Regions from separate parts of the Pseudomonas sp. S2_F07 genome, predicted to be linked through region 3. Evidence: predicted binding sites of a transcription regulator. Region 3 holds the regulator's gene; each other region holds the start of a gene.
What was found. The regulator FliA, encoded in region 3, starts transcription of late flagellar genes. The targets are predictions, from matches to a motif close to CTAAAGTTTNNNNNNNNNNNGCCGNTAA.
Positions count from the first base shown of each region.

Region 1: the regulator FliA is predicted to act here: its motif matches at 2,231-2,258, upstream of AB4O40_RS21480 (methyl-accepting chemotaxis protein).
Region 2: the regulator FliA is predicted to act here: its motif matches at 2,400-2,427, upstream of AB4O40_RS26755 (methyl-accepting chemotaxis protein).
Region 4: the regulator FliA is predicted to act here: its motif matches at 2,668-2,695, upstream of AB4O40_RS11935 (flagellar protein MotY).

Region 1 covers NZ_CP162758.1:4,741,613-4,746,741, reverse strand. Annotated here, with positions in the region: gene AB4O40_RS21480 (methyl-accepting chemotaxis protein) at 109-2,139, opposite strand; gene ampE (regulatory signaling modulator protein AmpE) at 2,419-3,255, opposite strand; gene ampD (1,6-anhydro-N-acetylmuramyl-L-alanine amidase AmpD) at 3,252-3,812, opposite strand; partial or broken gene AB4O40_RS21465 (DUF1631 family protein) at 3,986-5,129, opposite strand, start outside.
Region 2 covers NZ_CP162758.1:5,883,498-5,888,626, reverse strand. Annotated here, with positions in the region: gene acnA (aconitate hydratase AcnA) at 1-1,317, shown strand, start outside; gene AB4O40_RS26760 (CPBP family intramembrane glutamic endopeptidase) at 1,563-2,354, shown strand; gene AB4O40_RS26755 (methyl-accepting chemotaxis protein) at 2,460-4,025, shown strand; gene AB4O40_RS26750 (alpha/beta family hydrolase) at 4,230-4,907, opposite strand; gene ccoN (cytochrome-c oxidase, cbb3-type subunit I) at 5,003-5,129, shown strand, end outside.
Region 3 covers NZ_CP162758.1:5,607,117-5,612,245, forward strand. Annotated here, with positions in the region: gene flhF (flagellar biosynthesis protein FlhF) at 1-788, shown strand, start outside; gene fleN (flagellar synthesis regulator FleN) at 905-1,735, shown strand; gene fliA (RNA polymerase sigma factor FliA) at 1,732-2,472, shown strand; gene AB4O40_RS25425 (chemotaxis response regulator CheY) at 2,640-3,011, shown strand; gene AB4O40_RS25430 (protein phosphatase CheZ) at 3,033-3,821, shown strand; gene AB4O40_RS25435 (chemotaxis protein CheA) at 3,876-5,129, shown strand, end outside.
Region 4 covers NZ_CP162758.1:2,669,485-2,674,613, reverse strand. Annotated here, with positions in the region: gene AB4O40_RS11950 (peroxiredoxin) at 158-760, shown strand; gene rnt (ribonuclease T) at 881-1,558, opposite strand; gene pyrC (dihydroorotase) at 1,555-2,601, opposite strand; gene AB4O40_RS11935 (flagellar protein MotY) at 2,761-3,666, shown strand; gene AB4O40_RS11930 (argininosuccinate synthase) at 3,796-5,013, shown strand.

The DNA of each region.
Region 1 (5,129 bases), 870 kb from region 3:
CTTGCCCGCGAAGACGGCGGCACATTCAACATCAATGTGACTGAAAGATCGCTTTCATTGGATCGCCGCCCGGAGCAAGCCCGCTCCCACAGGGTACCGAGGAGAATTTCAGACCCGGAATGCGCTGATCAACTGCTTCAACTCCACGACCTGGGCCGACAACGCCCGGCTGGCATCTTCGGTCTGATGTGCGCCTTCAGCGGTACGCTCGCCGGCGCGATTGATCTCGACGATGTTCTGGTCGATGTCGTGGGCCACGGCGGTTTGCTGCTCCACGGCCGCGGCAATCTGCTGGTTCTGGTCGACGATCATGCCGACCGCGCCCAGGATGTTTTCCAGCGCCCGCTGGACCTTCTCCGACTGCCCGACCGTGCCGCTGGCCATTTCATGGCTGGTGCCCATGGCCTTGACCGCCGCGCCGACACCGCCATGGAGCCTGGCGATCATCTGCTCGATTTCTTCGGTCGATTGCTGGGTTCGTTTGGCCAGGGTCCGGACTTCATCGGCTACCACTGCGAAACCACGCCCCTGCTCGCCGGCCCGTGCCGCCTCGATGGCGGCATTGAGCGCCAGCAGGTTGGTCTGCTCGGCGATACTCTTGATCACTTCGAGCACGCGGCTGATGGACTGGCTGTCGCTGGCCAGTTGGTTGATCACCAGTACCGATTGATCGATCTCGTTGGCCAGCGCGGCAATGCTGCCTTGTTGCGACTCCACCAGGCCGCGGCCACTGATGGTTTCATCGTTGACACTGTGGGCACTGCTCACCGCCGCGGCGGCACTGCGCGCGACCTCCTGGGATGTGGCCGACATCTGGTTCATGGCCGTGGCCACTTGTTCGATCTGCGTGCGCTGCCCGGCGACGGCCTGGTTGCTTTGCGCGGAAACGCTTTCCACTTGCCCGGCCTGACGCTCGACTTCACTGACGGTCTGCCCCACCCGCTCGATCAGGTCATGGATTTTTTTCACGGTGCCGTTGAACACCTCGCCCAACTCCCCCAGCTCATCACGGCTATGGGCGCTGAAGGTCACGGTCATATCGCCGGCCGCCACCTTGTCCATCACCGCGCCCAGGCGCTTGAGCGTGGTGCGGGTCGAGACGTAGAACGCGCCGTAGAGATAAAAGATCAACACAAACACGACTGACAGCGCCACGGCCTGCAAGACCATGTGCGTGCGGTTCTGCTCCAGGCGTTGCTGCAACTGCGGGCCCAGATACTTCAGGGTGGCTTCGTTGAGTTGGTAGGTCTGGTCCATCAGGGCGCTGACCTGATCGTAAAAACCCTGCCACGGCGCGTCGAGGGTATCGGCCATGACCACTTGTTCTTCGAACAGCTCGCTGGCTTTCTTCAAGGATGCCCGGCTGCTATCGGCCTGAGCGGCCAGGTTATCGCGTGCGGCTTTGCTGGAACCCAGGGCATCCTGCAACTTCAGGCCATACTCGGCCTGGAGCTTTTCAATCTGCGCCAGCAACTCATCGAAACGGGTACTCGAAGCCGAGTTGATGAACCCCTGCCCCAACGAGTAAGACCCCATTGCCCGACCTTCGCCCAGGAGCTGGGTGACTCGTGGCGTGACGAGGGTGACGAGCTCACTCAACTGGCGCATGTCGCTCTGGTTGTCGCGACTGAGGCCGGACTGACTGGTGATGAGCTGGCTGAAAATCTGCGCGCTGCCCACCAGCTTGCCGATCAGGGCACTTTTGCTTTGCAGGGAGTTTTCCGTTTGCTGGGCCTTGAACGCGGCGATCATTTCATCGCGTTTGCCATCAAACACCGCGACCTGCTCCGGGTCGCTGGTCATCGCCGCCAGCCCTTGCAGGCGAGTCAGAATACTCTGCTCAAGGGCGCTGATCTTCGATTCGACATTGCCGGCCTTGCCGGATTGGCCGAGGCTGACATTGATCTGCACCAGGTTGTTCAGGGTTTCCAGATCACGCCGCAACGCCAGGCTGCTGCCCAACAGGTCGAGACTTTGCAGTTCGATGCGCGTGCCCTGGAATTCGCGGTAGGAGTCACGCACCAGATAGAAGTTGGTCACCAGCATCGGCACCAGGAACAGTACGCTGATCAGGCTGAACTTCATGCCGAAGCTCAGGCGGTTCATCAGTGCGACAGCGGGATAGAGCAAGCTCTTCACTGGATGTCTCCCTTCAGTTTCTTATTTTTTTTATTGGCAGGCGCAGACAGACGGCAGATAGCCACTATTCGACGCTATCTCTGTATAACTTAAATCGGCAGGAGGTTTTGTAACTTAAGGTTAACGACAGCGCGAAGCCCTACGACCAAGTAATCGCCCCTGTGGCGAGGGAGCTTGCTCCCGTCCGGCTGCGCAGCAGTCGTTGTTGAATTGAATGGGGGGCGACTGCGTCGCCCAGCGGGAGCAAGCTCCCTCGCCACAATGGCTCTGACTGCTGGACTAATGCAGGACCGTCCACAACGCAAACCCGGCATACCAGAGCACCGCCGCACGTAGCAGCAGCGCCCAGATACGGTCCAGATTGTTGATACCTTCCACGCCAGCCACCGGCGCCGGAATTTCACCGGCCACCAGCCCGACTTTCACGATCAATTGCGCGGCGCTGATATTCCAGTTCAGCAGCTCATGCAGCATGACCCGACTGACCGCGACAAAATTGCCGACCAACGCCAGGCTCGCCGCCAGAAGGCGCACCGGCAACCAGTCGAAGGCGTGACGCAGTTGCCCGGCGCGCTCGACCACCGCCGGGTTTTTCCCGTGCTCTTCGGCCAGCGCCAGCAGGCGATAACTCAGCGCCGCGACCGGACCCAACAGGAAGTACCAGAAAATCACCGCGAAAAAGCTCTGGTAGGCCTCCCACAGCAAATGCCCTTCGACCTGTTCCAGTAGCTGTTCACCATTGTCTGCGCAGATATCCAGGTCGCGCTTGGCGACATGGGCCGCCGCTTGCAGGTCCTCCCGACGCCAGGCATCGCGGAACGGCCCGAGATCGCCCAGCAGATCACCGCGCCCCAGGCTGTAGATCACCACCAGCAAATGAATTGGCAACGCCAACAACCCATAGGCCACCGGCTCGATGACAACCAGCAGCAAAGCCAGCAACGCCACCGGCAACAAGACCAGTGCCGCCAGCACCAGCCATGGTCGGTTCGAAAGTCGCGGGCTGGCTTCAAGCTTGTTCAGCTCGTGTGTCCAGCCATTATCACGCTGAACCCGATGGCGCAGGGCCGAGAACTTCTCGATCCACACCGCCAACAGCAACACCAGAAAACTCATCGTCCTTCCTCTTGTGCCAGGGCGGCACGATAGCGTGCCCAGTCGAACGCCGGCCCTGGATCGGTTTTGCGCCCCGGTGCAATGTCACTGTGCCCGCAGATGCGCTCTGTGGTGATTGCCGTGAACGCCTGTTGCAACTGGCGGGTCAGGGCTGTCAACGCGCTGTATTGCGCGTCGGTGAACGGCAGATCATCCGTGCCTTCGAGCTCGATGCCCACGGAAAAATCGTTACAGGTTTCCCGCCCCTCGAAGCACGAGACACCCGCATGCCACGCACGCTCAAGGCACGAAACAAACTGGGTGACAGTACCGTCTCGCTCGATCAGAAAGTGCGCCGACACCCGCAAATCCGCGATCCCTTCAAAATAGGGGTGTTCGGTGACATCCAGACGATTCTGGAAAAACTCCTGCACCTTGCCGGTGGCGAACTGCGCCGGCGGCAGGCTGATGTTATGGATCACCAGCAGGGAAATTTCGCCTGTGGGGCGCGCATTGAAGTTGGGTGAGGGGCAGACATGCGCACCCTGAATCCAACCGCTCGCGGGGTCCAACTGCATACCGATTCCTTCAATGTCGACAGTATTGGCACAGTATGCCGCGATAATCCCCCGGGGCGCGATCACTTGCCGCGATTGAGACGCTTTAGGTTGCCGATCACCGACTCCAGTGCACGCTCGAACAGCAAGGTATCGTCAAGCATTCGCGCCACGCCGTTGCGCAGCTCCGGGGCCAGGTCGGTGCGGCTTCGCTCGTCCTGGGTAACCGCGAGAAAATCAGCCAGCAATTCGGAAAATATCGCCGGGTCATCGACAAAGTCATTCAACAGGCGCTGTACGACCTGGTCGATGCGTACGTACAGGCTGTCACGGTCATGATCGTCACAGACTCCCCACCCCATGGCCGCGTTGGCGATTTCGTTGAGCAGACGTCGCGCCGGATGACTGCTGCGGCTGAAGAAGCTCTTGTCGAGCAGCGCCACCTTGACCAGTGGAATCTGCAATCGGCCGACCAGTGCCTTGAGGGAGTCCGGCAGGTTGCGATCATCGAGCATGCATTCGAAAAGCAGGGCGACCAGGTTGATCACATCCTCATCGGCCTCCCCGAAAACCCGCGACCTGCCGCTTTTGACGCTGACCCGGGTCAACAACAGTTCGAGTTGGTTGCGCAGATCGAAATCATCGACGGCCGCCGGTGCCGGCACGTATTGCTGCAAGTGCGAAAGCAGGCGCAACAGATCTCGCGTGGAAATCGGATCGGGGCCCTCGTCGGTCAGTCCGCCCGTGACGCTTTGGTCAGGTCGGTCCGTGGTGCGACGCACCGGGGCCGGTTTCAGGTCGGGCAACACACCGGTGGCGAGCAGCAACTGATTGGCTTCTGCGTAAAGCTGATCGACCTCGCTGAGGACATAGCGCTCAAACAAAGTGAGGATGATCAGCTTGACCTTGATCTCCAGCCCCAACTGGCGTGCGGCTTGCAAAAAGTACTCGCAGAACATCGCCGGACCCAGGGGATTGTGCAGATCGCCCGGCTCCTTGCCCAACAAGGCACAGAGCCGGGCCGTCAGTTGGTCCAAGGCGAAACCGTCGCGGTCCAGCACCCGGTTGACCATCGCTTGCACCGCGACCGTGCGCTCGCGCTCGTCATCGGGTTGCACCGTCGAGGTATCGGCATCCAGGGCATGGGGCAAAGCCGCAAGCACGCTTTCGTATTGGGCGAGACGGATAAACGCGGCGAAAAACTGTTCGAGAAAAACCCGTTCGATGCTTTTGCGCTTGAGGCGCAAATCGCGCATCGCTTGAAAGAAGATGTTCTGTTCGACGTCACAGTGGGCGCGGTCGGCCATTTCGAAGAGGGTGTCGTCGGCGTTATCGAAC
Region 2 (5,129 bases), 280 kb from region 3:
AAAGGCCTGAAACGCAAACCCTGGGTGAAGAGCTCGCTGGCCCCCGGCTCGAAAGTGGTGACCGACTACTATAAGGCGGCCGGCCTGACCCAATACCTCGATGAATTGGGCTTTGCCCTGGTCGGCTATGGCTGCACCACCTGCATCGGCAACTCCGGGCCGCTGTCGGAGCCCATCGAGAAAGCCATCCAGCAAGCCGACCTCACCGTGGCCTCCGTACTCTCGGGCAATCGCAACTTCGAAGGCCGGGTGCATCCGCTGGTGAAAACCAACTGGCTGGCCTCCCCGCCGCTGGTGGTCGCCTACGCGCTGGCCGGCACGGTGCGCACCGACCTCACCCGCGAGCCGCTAGGCGATGACAAGGATGGCAACCCGGTTTACCTGCGGGACATCTGGCCAAGCAGCAAGGAAATTGCCGACGCCGTGAATCAGGTGAACACCGCCATGTTCCACAAGGAATACGCCGAAGTGTTTGCCGGTGACGCGCAATGGCAGGCGATCAAGGTTCCGCAGGCGGCGACCTATGTCTGGCAGGACGACTCGACCTACATCCAGCATCCGCCGTTCTTCGACGACATCGGCGGCCCGCCGCCCGTGGTCAAGGATGTCAGCGGCGCCGGGATCCTCGCACTGCTGGGCGACTCGGTGACCACCGACCACATCTCCCCGGCTGGCAACATCAAGGTCGACAGCCCGGCAGGGCAATACCTGCGCGACAAAGGCGTGGAACCGCGAGACTTCAACTCCTATGGCTCGCGGCGTGGCAACCATGAAGTGATGATGCGCGGCACCTTCGCCAATATCCGCATACGCAACGAAATGCTCGGCGGCGAGGAAGGCGGCAACACCCGCTACATTCCCACCGGCGAAAAAATGTCGATCTACGACGCCGCCATGCGCTATCAGGCTTCAGGTACACCACTGGTGGTGATCGCCGGCCAGGAATACGGCACCGGCTCGAGTCGCGACTGGGCCGCCAAGGGCACCAACCTGCTAGGGGTGAAAGCGGTCGTCGCCGAAAGCTTCGAACGAATTCACCGCTCCAACCTGGTGGGCATGGGCGTGCTGCCATTGCAGTTCAAGCTGGATCAGAACCGCAAGAGCCTGAACCTGGGTGGCAGCGAGACCCTGGACATCCTCGGCTTGACCGGCGTCGAGCTGACGCCACGGATGAACCTGACGCTGGTCATCACCCGCGAAGACGGCAGCAGCGAGAAGATCGAGGTGTTGTGCCGCATCGATACGCTCAATGAGGTGGAGTACTTCAAGTCCGGAGGGATTCTGCATTACGTGTTGCGGCAGTTGATCGCTTCGTAACGGACGACCGACACAAACACCGCCTTCGGGCGGTGTTTGTATTTGGACTGCGCTTATAATCGCAGCCCTCAGGACACCCCCCATCTGTGGCGAGGGAGCTTGCTCCCGCTCGACTGCGAAGCAGTCGCCAGCCCTGCAGATGCATTTCATCTGGCACACCGGGTTGATTGTTATTGGGGCCGCTTCGCAGCCCAGCGGGAGCAAGCTCCCTCGCCACAAAAGCTATTCATCTCTAAGGACTTCAAATGATTGCCCTGCCATGGACGTTTCTGGCCCTGCTTTCCTTCGGCTACGGCCTGGCGCTGACCTACGGCCATCTCGGCTGGCTCTCGGCAATTTCGGTGTTCCTGTTGCTGGTCGCAGGTGTCGCCGTCCGCCAACGCGACATCCCTTTTGCCCGCTACCTCGGCCACGGCCTGTTCATCGTCCTGGCCCTGGCATTGGCGACGCATTGGCTACCCGGCTTCTATAACGGTCGCGTTATCGATCCCCAGCGTTTTACCGACGATGCCGTGTCATTCGCCATGCACCTGAACCTGGACAAACCGCTGATCGGCTTCTGGCTGTTACTGGTTTGTCCGTGGATTGTCGGTCGCCGTTCACTTCGGTTGTCGCTGTATGCCACCGCACTGGCCCTGACCTTGAGCGCCATGCTGGCATTGGGCGGCGCGCTCTTGTTGGGGGTCATCGCCTGGTCGCCGAAATGGCCGGATCAAGCCTGGCTGTGGTTGCTGAACAATCTGCTGCTAGTGACGCTGGTCGAAGAAGCGCTGTTCCGTGGCTACATTCAGGGCGGCCTGAGCCGACACCTCAAAGACCGGCCCTACGGTGAACTTCTCGCCCTGCTGCTGGCGTCATTGGTCTTCGGCCTGGCCCATATCGGCGCAGGATGGCAGTGGGTATTGCTGGCAACGCTGGCCGGGGTCGGCTATGGCCTGGCCTACCGGTTCGGCGGGCTGGGCGCCGCCATTGCCAGTCACTTTGGCTTGAACCTGCTGCATTTCGGTCTGTTCACCTATCCGATGCTCGCCGGCTGACGCAAGGGTCATTTTGCGACGCATCGCTGATTATCGAAAAATAAGCTCAACAATCCGCCGGCTTCGCCGATATAGCACTTGAAAGCCTTGCGGATTAAAAAAGCCATGCGTAACAACCAGCCAATTACACAACGCGAGCGGACCTTCCCGGCTCAGCAACGGTTGATTTCCACCACCGATGCCAAGGGCATGATCACCTACTGTAACGACGCTTTCGTCGAGATCAGCGGGTTTTCCCGAGAGGAACTGATCCGTGCACCGCACAATCTGGTCCGTCACCCCGACGTCCCGGCCGCGGTGTTCGCCCACATGTGGGACACGCTGAAACAAGGCTTGCCATGGATGGGCATTGTCAAGAATCGCTGCAAGACCGGTGATCATTACTGGGTGAACGCCTATGTGACACCGGTTTTCGAAGGCAAACAGGTGATCGGTTACGAGTCGGTACGGGTCAAGCCCACCGCCGAACAGATCCGCCGCGCCGAAGCGCTCTACCAACGCATCAACCAGGGCAAGTCGGCCATTCCCTCCTCGGATAAATGGCTGCCGATCCTGCAGGACTGGCTGCCGTTCATCCTGGTCAGCCAATTGAGCTTCATGATCGGTGCATCGCTGAACTCCCATTGGGGGTTTGCCCTGGCTGCCGGTCTTTCGGTGCCGCTGGGCCTGATGGGCCTCCAGTGGCAACAGCGAGGCCTCAAGCGTTTGCTGCGCCTGGCCGAGCAAACCACCTCCGATCCGTTGATCGCACAGATGTACACCGACAGTCGCGGCGCCCAGGCGCGCCTGGAAATGTCCATCCTGAGCCAGGAAGCACGCCTGAAAACCTGCCTGACGCGTCTGCAGGACACGGCCGAACACCTGACCGATCAGGCCAGACAGTCCGACGCCCTGGCGCACAACAGCTCCAGCGGCCTGGAACGTCAACGGGTCGAAACCGAACAGGTGGCCACCGCGGTCAACCAGATGGCCGCCACCACCCAGGAAGTCGCCAGCCACGTGCAACGCACCGCCGACGCCACCCAGGAAGCCAATCGCCTGACCGGTCGCGGTCGTGACATCGCCGGGGAAACCCGCGAAGCCATCCAGCGCCTGTCGGTGGTGGTCGGTGAAACCGGCGTGACCGTGACCCAACTGGCCAAGGACAGCAACGAAATCGGCGGCGTGGTCGATGTGATCAAAGGCATCGCCGACCAGACCAACCTGCTGGCGCTGAACGCCGCCATCGAAGCGGCCCGTGCCGGCGAGATGGGTCGTGGTTTTGCGGTGGTGGCCGACGAAGTCCGTCAACTGGCGCAACGCACCAGCGAGTCCACCGGGCAGATTCATGCGCTGATCGCCAAGCTCCAGCAAACCGCCAGCACGGCCGTGCAAACCATGGAGGCCGGGCACCGTCAAGCTGAAGAAGGCGTGGCGCGGGTACTGGAAGCGGACCAGGCACTGGTGGGGATCAGTGAAGCGGTGGCCAACATCACCGACATGACCACCCAGATCGCCGCCGCGACCGAAGAGCAAAGCGCCGTGGCCGAAGAGATCAGCCGCAACATCAGCAACATTTCGCAACTGGCAGACCAGACCTCGGAACAGGCACAGAACTCGGCGTTGTTGAGTGAAGAGCTGACCAAGACTGCCAATACACAGTATTCGTTGGTGGAGCGGTTTAACCGCTGATTGCTGCTGGAATGATAAAAACCCGGACAGTGAACACTTCCGGGTTTTTTATTGCCAGTCTGAAATGTATATCGCCTGGACAGGCCTCTTCGCGAGCAAGCCCGCTCCCACAGTGATATTTGGTGTGGCTTGAATTTATGTACAGTGCAAAACCCTGTGGGAGCGGGCTTGCTCGCGAAGAGGCCATTTGCAACACCACATCTTTCACTGAAGGAATGAAACCACCTTCCCCGCCGCAGCCGCCAAATGCTGCTCATGGCTAAACCCCGAAGCCTTCAACGGCTTCAAGTCATGATCCCCCGCCACCAGCCAGAACACCTCGATACCCGGCGATAGCGCGTACCCCTCGACCGCCTCCCGATTGCCCAGCGCATCGCGTTCACCTTGCACGATCAAGGTTCGCGTCTTCAGTCCGGCCAAATGCTCAACCCGCGGCTTCTCCGGTTTACCCACGGCATAAAACGGATACCCCAGGCACACCAGCGCATCCGCGCCCAACTCATCAGCCAGCAAACTGGCCATGCGACCGCCCATGGACTTGCCGCCGATGGCCAGCGGCCCAGTGACATGACGTCGCACCTGGGCATACACCCCGCGCCAGCACTCCTGCAGTTTCGGCGCCGGGTTCGGCGGGCGTTTGCCGCCATCGAGGCGCCGCTGCGCCATATAGGGAAACTCGAAGCGCAACACGTTGAGGCCTTGCGCGGCGAGGCGTGCAGCCATGTCGCTCATCCAGTCGCTGTCCATCGGTGCGCCGGCGCCATGGGCGAGGATCAGCGTCGCGGCAGCCTTGCCAGCGGCGGCGTTCCACAACCATCCATGATCCCGCACGCACTGCGCCCATTGATCCCCGTCAATACCGGCATTGTGCCCTTTGTCCATGCTTGCCTCGCTTTTAGTCTGCCTATAACTCCGGCCGAAGGGTGCGCTGCCTTGCGCGAGTGCGCTCACTTCGGCTGAACCGTGGATGGGGAACCATGAACACTTCTATCAGTACCGCCTACAACTACAAGGTGGTCCGCCAATTCGCCATTATGACGGTGGTGTGGGGCATCGTCGGCATGGGGCTCGGGGTTTTTCTCGCTGCCCAGTTGGTCTGGCCCG
Region 3 (5,129 bases):
CGCTGTCGCGTGACCTTTTGGCGATGATCACCGAAATCGAAGAACCCCGTCAGGCCTGGCGCATGTTGCTCGCGCACCTGGCGCGCATGATCGTTACCCCGGAAGTCGAGCCGCTGGAAGAGGGCGGTGTGATTGCCATGGTCGGCCCTGCCGGCATGGGCAAGACCACCACCCTGGCCAAGCTGGCTGCCCGCTACGTGCTCAAGTACGGCGCGCAGAACATTGCGCTGGTGAGCATGGACAGCTTCCGCATCGGTGCCCAGGAGCAGCTCAAGACCCTGGGGCGCATTCTCAATGTGTCGGTGACCCACGTCGATCCGGGCCAGTCCCTGGTGCAGGCGCTGGAGCCATTGCTGCGCAAGCGCGTGGTGCTGATCGATACCGCGGGCCTTCAGGCCAGCGATCCGGCCCTGCGCATGCAGCTCGAAAGCCTGGCCGGTCGCGGCATCCGCTCGAAAAATTATCTGGTCCTGGCAACCACCAGCCAGAAACAGGTTCTAACGGCCGCTTATCACAGTTACAAGCGTTGTGGGCTCGCAGGCTGCATCCTGACTAAACTGGATGAAACGGCAAGTCTGGGCGAGGTGTTGAGCCTTGCCATCAGTCATGAACTGCCGGTGGCTTACCTGACCGATGGCCCGCGGATCCCGGATGATTTGCATCTGCCGCGTCGTCACCAGTTGGTCAGCCGCGCCGTGAGCGTACAAATGCAGGAAGAACCCAGCGAAGAAGCCATGGCTGACATGTTCGCTGACATCTACCACAGTCCGACCAAGCAGGTTGGCTGAGGTAAAAATGAACAGTTTTTGTACCTACATCGATGGTCTGCCATGCATTGTTCCGTTTGTGAACGCGCAGCCAGTAATGTGGCCTCCGTCTATGCAAGACAAGGTAAAGAAATAACATGGGCAGCATGCATCCCGTACAGGTGATCGCGGTGACCGGCGGCAAAGGTGGCGTCGGGAAAACTAATGTGTCAGTGAACTTGTCCCTGGCTTTGGCCGAGCTTGGCCGGCGCGTCATGCTGTTGGACGCCGACCTTGGACTGGCGAACGTCGACGTTCTGCTGGGCCTGACACCCAAACGTACCCTGGCCGACGTGATCGAAGGCCGCTGCGAACTGCGCGATGTACTGCTGCAGGGACCCGGCGGCATCCGTATCGTTCCGGCCGCATCCGGCACTCAGAGCATGGTGCATCTGAGCCCCGCGCAACACGCCGGCCTGATCCAGGCCTTCAGTGATATTGGCGACAACCTCGACGTACTGGTGATCGACACCGCTGCGGGCATTGGTGACTCGGTAGTCAGTTTCGTCCGCGCAGCCCAGGAAGTGCTGCTGGTGGTGTGCGACGAGCCGACCTCGATCACCGATGCCTACGCCTTGATCAAGTTGCTGAACCGCGACTACGGCATGAACCGCTTCCGCGTCCTGGCCAACATGGCCCAGAGCCCGCAGGAAGGACGCAACCTGTTCGCCAAGTTGACCAAGGTCACGGATCGCTTCCTCGACGTCGCCCTACAATACGTTGGTGCGGTGCCTTACGACGAAAGCGTGCGCAAGGCCGTGCAGAAGCAGCGCGCCGTCTACGAGGCCTTCCCGCGTTCCAAGTGCTCGCTGGCGTTCAAGGCCATCGCGCAGAAGGTCGATACCTGGCCGCTGCCGGCCAACCCGCGCGGACACTTGGAGTTTTTCGTCGAGCGGCTCGTGCAGCAGACAGCAGGACCTGTTCTATGACAGCCAGCGGCTACAACCTCTACAAGAAGTCGGCACGCGATGCGCAGTACGAGCTGATCGAGCGTTACGCGCCGCTGGTTAAACGCATTGCCTACCACTTGCTGGCGCGTTTGCCGGCCAGTGTCCAGGTCGAAGACCTGATCCAGGCCGGGATGATCGGCCTGCTTGAAGTGTCGACCAAATATGACGCCAGCAAAGGCGCCAGTTTCGAGACGTACGCGGGCATTCGAATCCGCGGCGCCATGCTCGATGAAGTGCGCAAGGGGGACTGGGCGCCACGTTCGGTTCACCGCAATACGCGCATGGTCAGCGATGCCATTCGCTCGATTGAAGCGAAAACCGGCCGTGACGCTAAAGATCACGAAGTTGCGGCCGAACTCCAATTGAGTCTCGACGATTACTACGGGATTTTGAACGACACCCTGGGCAGCCGGCTGTTCAGTTTCGACGATCTGTTGCAGGACGGCGAACACGAAGGGCTGCACGAGGATGGCGCGAGTGCTCATCTCGAGCCGTCACGCGACTTGGAGGATGAACGCTTCCAGGCGGCGCTGGCGGATGCGATTGCCAATTTGCCGGAGCGTGAGCGACTGGTGTTGGCGCTGTACTACGACGAAGAGTTGAACCTCAAGGAAATCGGTGAGGTCCTGGGGGTCAGCGAATCGCGGGTCAGCCAGTTACACAGCCAGTGCGCGGCCCGTTTGCGGGGGCGTTTGGGGGAGTGGCGAGCGCGCTGAAGGCAGTGTGGGGACACTGCGAACGAGGCTGGTGTGGTGTTGAACTGCGCCGGTCGCGATCTGTTGTGCTCCAGACAGTCATTGAGTGCTTTGCCGGATTGATTGAAATGGCGCGTCCAGGTGCTGGGCGCGTTTAAGACTGCTTGGAGGTCGAATTGGACAAGAACATGAAAATCCTCATCGTTGATGACTTCTCAACGATGCGGCGGATCATCAAGAACCTGCTGCGTGACCTTGGGTTCACCAACACCGTCGAGGCCGACGATGGCACTACCGCCATTCCGGTGCTCAACAGCGGAAGCATCGACTTTCTGGTAACGGACTGGAACATGCCTGGCATGACCGGTATCGATCTGCTGCGCCACGTGCGTGCCGATGAAAAGCTCAAGCACCTGCCGGTGCTGATGGTGACCGCTGAAGCCAAGCGCGAGCAGATCATCGAAGCGGCCCAGGCCGGCGTTAACGGCTATGTGGTCAAGCCCTTCACGGCCCAGGCGTTGAAAGAAAAAATCGAGAAGATTTTCGAACGCATCGGTTGATGAGTGCGCCACGGGGGAGCTATGGGCAATAACGAAACTTCATTGGGCGATTTTGAATCGACCCTGAAAAAACACGCCGTCGAATTGGTCGAGAGCCTTGAGAAAGGCAAGTTCGGCGACGCGGTGCAATTGATCCATGAGCTCAACCAGACCCGTGACCGCGGCCTGTATCAGGAAGTGGGCAAGCTCACTCGCGAGCTGCATAGCGCGATCGTCAATTTCCAGATTGACCCGCACATGCCGCAAGCCGAAGAAGTGTCGCAGATCACCGACGCCACCGAGCGCCTGGGGTATGTGGTCAAGCTGACCGAGGCGGCGGCCAACCGCACCATGGATCTGGTGGAAAATGCCACGCCGCTGGTCAATGGCCTGGCCGATGAAGCCAAGGTGTTGAGCGCGGACTGGGGGCGCTTCATGCGTCGCGAAGTCGGCGCCGAAGAGTTTCGTGAACTGGCCCGGCGGGTCGACGGCTTCCTGACGCGCAGCGGCACGGACAATCGCGCGGTGTCGGGCAACCTCAACGACATCCTGCTCGCCCAGGATTACCAGGACCTCACAGGCCAGGTGATCAAGCGTGTGACCCAGTTGGTCACCGAAGTCGAAAGCAACCTGCTCAAGCTCGTGCTGATGGCCAGCCAGGTGGACCGCTTTGCGGGCATCGAACATGACCGTGAAGCGATGCTTGCTGAAAAAGATCCACAAAAACATCTCTCTCAGGGTGAAGGTCCGCAGATTCATGCCGATAAAAGAGAAGACGTTGTGTCCGGTCAGGACGATGTGGACGATTTGTTATCCAGCCTGGGATTTTAGAGTTTTAGAATTTTAGGTTTTTTGGGTTTTTAGACCTGTAGGAGCACCCCCTTAATGAGCTTCGGCGCCGATGAAGAGATCCTTCAGGATTTCCTGGTTGAGGCCGGCGAGATTCTAGAGCAACTGTCCGAGCAACTGGTCGAGCTGGAAAGCCGTCCGGATGATGCGGATCTGCTCAATGCAATTTTTCGCGGTTTTCACACTGTAAAAGGGGGCGCCGGCTTCCTCCAGCTCAACGAGCTGGTGGAGTGCTGCCACATCGCCGAGAACGTGTTCGACATCCTGCGCAAGGGTGAGCGTCGCGTCGACTCGGAACTGATGGACGTGGTTCTCGAAGCCCTGGACGCGGTGAACAGCATGTTCAGCGAGGTCCGCGAACGCAGCCCGATCACGGCCGCGACACCGCAACTGCTCGCGGCGCTGGCCCGGTTGGCCGAGCCGCAATCGGCTGACGAAGTGGCGCCTGCGCCCGTCGCCGAGGTGATTGAAGAACCGGTGGCCGAATCCGGTTCCGACGACATCACCGACACCGAATTCGAACAACTGCTGGACTCGCTGAACGCCGTCAAGGCCCAGGCCGAGGCCCCGACGGTTGCTCCAGCGCCCGCCGGCAATGCCGCTGGCAGCGACGAAATCACCGATGCCGAGTTCGAGTCGTTGCTCGATCAACTGCACGGTAAAGGCCAGTTCGCCGTTGACGCGGTTGTCCCGGCGACCGCTGCGCCAGAAGTGCCGAAAGCGGCTGGCGACAGTTCCGATATTACTGACGACGAATTCGAAGCACTGCTCGACCAACTGCACGGCAAGGGTAACTTTGCTGTCGAGGCTTTGGAGTCGGCCATTGCTTCGGTGCCTGCACCTGCGGCACCAAGCGCGGTGGCGGCCGGCAGCGATCTGATTTCCGATCACGAGTTCGAAGCGCTGCTCGACGAATTGCACGGCAAAGGCAAGTTCACTGAAGTGGGCGCAACGGCTGGAACGGCAACCGGCGCCAACGCCTCGGTTGTGGCACCTGCCGCCAAGGCAGCCGCGCCGAAACCCGTGGCGAAGGCTCCTGAGCCAAAAGCCGAAACACCGGCCCCTGTGGCCGCCGCCGCACCGGCTGCTGCCCGCGCCCCGGCCGCGCCTGCTGCGGAAAAACCGGCGAGCGAAGCCGAGACCACCGTGCGTGTCGATACCGCGCGTCTCGACGAGATCATGAACATGGTCGGCGAGTTGGTGCTGGTGCGTAACCGCCTGGTCCGCCTGGGTCTCAACAGCGGCGACGAAGCCATGTCCAAGGCCGTGTCGAACCTCGACGTGGTCACC
Region 4 (5,129 bases), 2.9 Mb from region 3:
ATTTCATCGTACGGGGAAAAACAGCTAAGCCAGCTCAAACACGCGGTGTATGATGGCCGGTCTTTTGCGACCGGGGATCGTGTCACAGGGCTGTCGCCTCAGGGTGGCAGGCTGATGCGAAACCTGTTTCTCACGTTATTACACCAGGAGATATCCAATGAGCGTACTCGTAGGCAAACAAGCCCCTGACTTCACCGTACCGGCCGTACTCGGCAATGGCGAGATCGTTGACAGCTTCACCCTGTCCTCGGCGATCAAAGGCAAATACGGCCTGGTGTTCTTCTACCCACTGGACTTCACCTTCGTTTGCCCGTCCGAGCTGATCGCTCTGGACAACCGCATGTCTGACTTCAAGGCCCGCAACGTTGAAGTGATCGCTGTTTCGATCGACTCGCACTTCACCCACAACGCATGGCGCAACACCCCGGTCAACAATGGTGGCATCGGCGAAGTTCGCTACACCATGGCTGCCGATCTGAAGCACGAAATCGCCAAGGCCTACGACGTTGAGTCCGACGACGGCGTGGCTTTCCGTGGCGCGTTCCTGATCGACGGCAAAGGCGTTGTCCGTTCGCAGATCGTCAATGACTTGCCGCTGGGCCGTAACATGGATGAGTTGATCCGTCTGGTCGACGCTCTGCAATTCCACGAAGCGAACGGCGAAGTCTGCCCTGCCAACTGGAAAAAAGGCGACAAAGGCATGAACGCTTCGCCAGAAGGCGTTGCCGCTTACCTGACCGAGCACGCTGCCGCTCTGTAAGGCGCACGCTCCAGCTATAAAAAGCAGGTACAAAAAAACCGGCCATCGAGGCCGGTTTTTTTTATGGGCGGGATAACGCCGGGACTGTGCAGGAGCGAGCAAGCTCGCTCCTGCAACACATCAATCGTCGAAGTCTTCCCAGCCACCCATCTGTTTCCAGCGATTGACGATGCCGCAGAACAGCTCTGCCGTCTTCTCGGTGTCATAGCGAGCCGAGTGAGCCTCGCGACCGTCGAAGTCGATGTCTGCTGCCTGGCAAGCCTTGGCCAGCACGGTCTGGCCGTAAGCGAGGCCGGCGAGCGTTGCGGTATCGAAACTGGAGAACGGATGGAATGGATTGCGCTTCATGTCCAGCCGCGCAACCGCCGCATTGAGGAAGCCCAGGTCGAAGCTGCTGTTATGCCCGACCAGGATCGCCCGTTTGCAGCCATTGGCCTTGAGGGCCTTGCGCACGCCGCGGAAGATATCGTTCAGGGCAGACTCTTCACTCACGGCCATGCGTAGCGGGTGATCGAGCTTGATCCCGGTGAACTCCAGGGCCGCCGCTTCGATGTTCGCGCCTTCGAACGGCTCGACACGGAAGAAGTAGGTGTGATCGGGGTAAACAAAACCCTTTTCATCCATGGCGATGGTGGTCGCGGCGATCTCCAGCAGGGCGTCGGTAGCCGAATTGAAGCCACCGGTTTCTACGTCGACGACTACCGGCAGGTAACCACGGAACCTGGCCGCCATTGGATGACGCGGGCCGCCTCCGCCGCCATTGCCTTCCAGTTCGTCGTCGAAATGGTCTTCACTCACGCGTGTTCCTCCAGCAGGCGCCAGCGCAGTTTTTCACCGGCGCGCAGCGGGATAACGGTCAGCTCGCCAAATGGCAGGCTGGTCGGGGCGGTCCACTCTTCGCGGACCAGGGTGATGCGATCGGTGTTGGCCGGCAGGCCATAGAACCGAGGGCCATTGAGGCTGGCAAAGGCCTCGAGCTTGTCCAGCGCATTGCGCTGTTCGAAGGCTTCGGCATACATCTCGATGGCCGCATAGGCGGTGTAGCAACCGGCGCAACCGCAGGCCGCTTCCTTGGCGTGCTGGGCGTGGGGGGCCGAGTCGGTGCCGAGGAAGAACTTCTCGCTGCCGCTGGTGGCCGCGTCGAGCAGGGCTTCCTGGTGGGTATTGCGCTTGAGGATCGGCAGGCAATAGAAGTGCGGCCGGATCCCGCCCACTAGCATGTGGTTGCGGTTGTACAACAGGTGATGCGCGGTAATGGTCGCGCCCACGTTGGCCGAAGCCGAGTTGACGAACTGCACGGCATCGGCGGTGGTGATGTGTTCGAAGACCACTTTGAGGGCCGGGAAACGCTCGACCACGCGACGCATGTGCTCGTCGATGAAGATTTTTTCGCGGTCGAACACGTCGACATCGCCCCGGGTGACCTCACCGTGGATCAACAGCGGCATCCCGACTTCGGCCATGGCCTCAAGTGCAGGGAAGATCTTGTCGATGCTGGTGACGCCAGAATCCGAGTTGGTGGTCGCGCCGGCCGGGTACAACTTGGCGGCGTGAATGAATCCGCTGGCCTTGGCCTCGCGAATTTCTTCGGGCTGGGTGCGGTCGGTCAGGTACAGGACCATCAGTGGCTCGAACAGGCTGCCGGCCGGGCGGGCAGCGAGAATCCGCTGGCGATAGCCGTCGGCTTCGGCCGCATTGCGCACCGGTGGAACCAGGTTGGGCATGATGATGGCGCGGCCAAAGGTGCGCGCGACATCCGCGACGGTATTGGTCAACACGGCACCATCGCGAAGATGAATATGCCAGTCGTCGGGACGCAGCAGGGTCAGGCGGTCGGACATGAGGGGATTCCAGGCGGGTCAAACTCAAGGGAATGCTACCGGAAAAGACTCTTGCAGGCACTCGCTATCAAGTTTTGCAGGAAGCTTCCGATATCCAACAGGTATGCCGTAAACATGTGTGTGTCGGTCTTTTTGTTGTAGAAACCAGTGGAGCCTCCCGTGCGCCAGCGTTATTTAGCCTTGCTCAGTGTGTTTGCCAGCCTTCCGGCGATGGCGCTCACTTTCCAGACACGTCTGGAGAACATTGAGTGGACGGTCGAAGGCGACAAGTTCGAATGCCGCCTGACTCAGCCGGTTACCGACTTCGGCTCTGGCGAGTTCGTGCGTCGTGCCGGCGAGCAGGCGACGTTTCGTCTGAAAGCCTACAACCCGATGATCGGCGGTGGTTCGGCGACCTTGCTGGCCGCTGCCGCGCCGTGGCAGCCGGGCCGTGACGATATCAACCTGGGCACGGTGAGAATCGGCAGTGGCAACATATTGTTCAACAGCTCACAGGTTCAGGCCGGGCGTCTGATCAGTGGCCTGATGGACGGTCGCAGCCCGGTGGTTCGACATTCTTCGGGGGATGGGCGGGTGTCGGAAGTACGCTTGTTACCGGTCAGGTTCACCCAAGCGTTTGCCGACTACCAGGGTTGTGTGGCGAAACTGTTGCCACAGAATTTCGAACAGGTGAAGCAATCCGAAATCGGCTTCCCCGGCGGCGGAATCGAACTCGACAGCGCCGCAAAAGCCAAACTGCAGGTGATGCTGGAGTACATGAAGGCCGATCCGACGGTCTATCATATTGAACTCGACGGGCACTCCGACAACAGCGGCAACCGCCTGACCAATCGCGACCTGTCGCGGCGCCGAGCCCTGGCAGTGATGGAGTTCTTCAAGGCCAACGGCATCCAGGAGTCGCAAATCACCCTGCGTTTCCATGGCGAGCGTTATCCGGTGGCGCCTAACACCAACAACATCAACCGTGCGAAGAACCGTCGAGTAGCGGTACGCCTGGAGCGCGGAGCACCCGTGGAACAAGTCGCCCCGCAAGCGACGAAAGCGGCCACATCGGCAACTTCCTGACTCTTTGGTCATCGTCGCCCTCTCGACATAATCTGTCGCTTCGTCGTCATAAGCTGTCGCGCCACTGTAAATTATTCTGCATGAGCGGTAGACTTCCCGGCTTTCCGTAGAACCCCGTGGAGTGATGGCATGGCGGACGTAAACAAGGTCGTTCTGGCGTATTCCGGCGGCCTGGACACTTCGGTGATCCTCAAGTGGCTGCAGGATACTTATAACTGTGAAGTGGTGACCTTCACCGCTGACCTGGGGCAGGGCGAAGAGGTCGAACCTGCACGCGCCAAGGCTCAGGCCATGGGCGTCAAAGAGATCTACATCGACGACTTGCGCGAAGAGTTCGTGCGCGATTTCGTTTTCCCGATGTTCCGCGCCAACACCGTTTACGAAGGCGAGTACCTGCTGGGTACTTCCATCGCTCGTCCGCTGATCGCCAAGCGCCTGATCGAAATCGCCAACGAAACCGGTGCAGACGCCATTTCCCATGGCGCCACCGGCAAGGGTAACGACCAGGTTCGTTTCGAACTCGGTGCGTACGCCTTGAAGCCAGGTGTGAAAGTGATCGCTCCGTGGCGCGAATGGGACCTGCTGTCCCGTGAAAAGCTGATGGACTATGCCGATAAGCACGCGATCCCGATCGAGCGCCACGGCAAGAAGAAGTCCCCTTACTCCATGGATGCCAACCTGCTGCACATCTCCTATGAGGGCGGCGTGCTGGAAGACACCTGGACCGAGCACGAAGAAGACATGTGGCGTTGGACCGTTTCTCCGGAAAACGCTCCAGACAAGCCGCAGTACCTGGAACTGACCTACCGCAACGGCGACATCGTCGCGCTGGACGGCGTCGAAATGACTCCGGCCACCGTGCTGGCGACCCTGAACCGTATCGGTGGTGAGCACGGTATCGGCCGTCTCGACATCGTCGAGAACCGCTACGTGGGCATGAAGTCCCGTGGCTGCTACGAAACCCCTGGCGGTACCATCATGCTGCGTGCCCACCGTGCGATCGAATCGATCACCCTGGACCGCGAAGTGGCTCACCTCAAAGACGAGCTGATGCCCAAGTACGCCAGCCTGATCTACACCGGCTACTGGTGGAGCCCTGAGCGTCTGATGCTGCAACAGATGATCGATGCGTCCCAGGTCAACGTGAACGGCGTTGTGCGCCTGAAGCTGTACAAGGGTAATGTGATCGTCACTGGCCGCAAGTCCGACGACTCGCTGTTCGACGCCAATATCGCGACCTTCGAAGAAGATGGCGGCGCGTACAACCAGGCGGATGCAGCGGGCTTCATCAAGCTCAACGCCCTGCGCATGCGCATTGCGGCGAACAAAGGCCGGAAGCTGTTCTGAGACCTTTGAAATCGTGATGGTTACCTGGCCTCGTCCTCGACGAGGTCAGGTACCTGAAAACGGGGTGTGACGCCAGTTACTGCGTTGTCGGGTGTTTTCGTATCCGATGATGATTT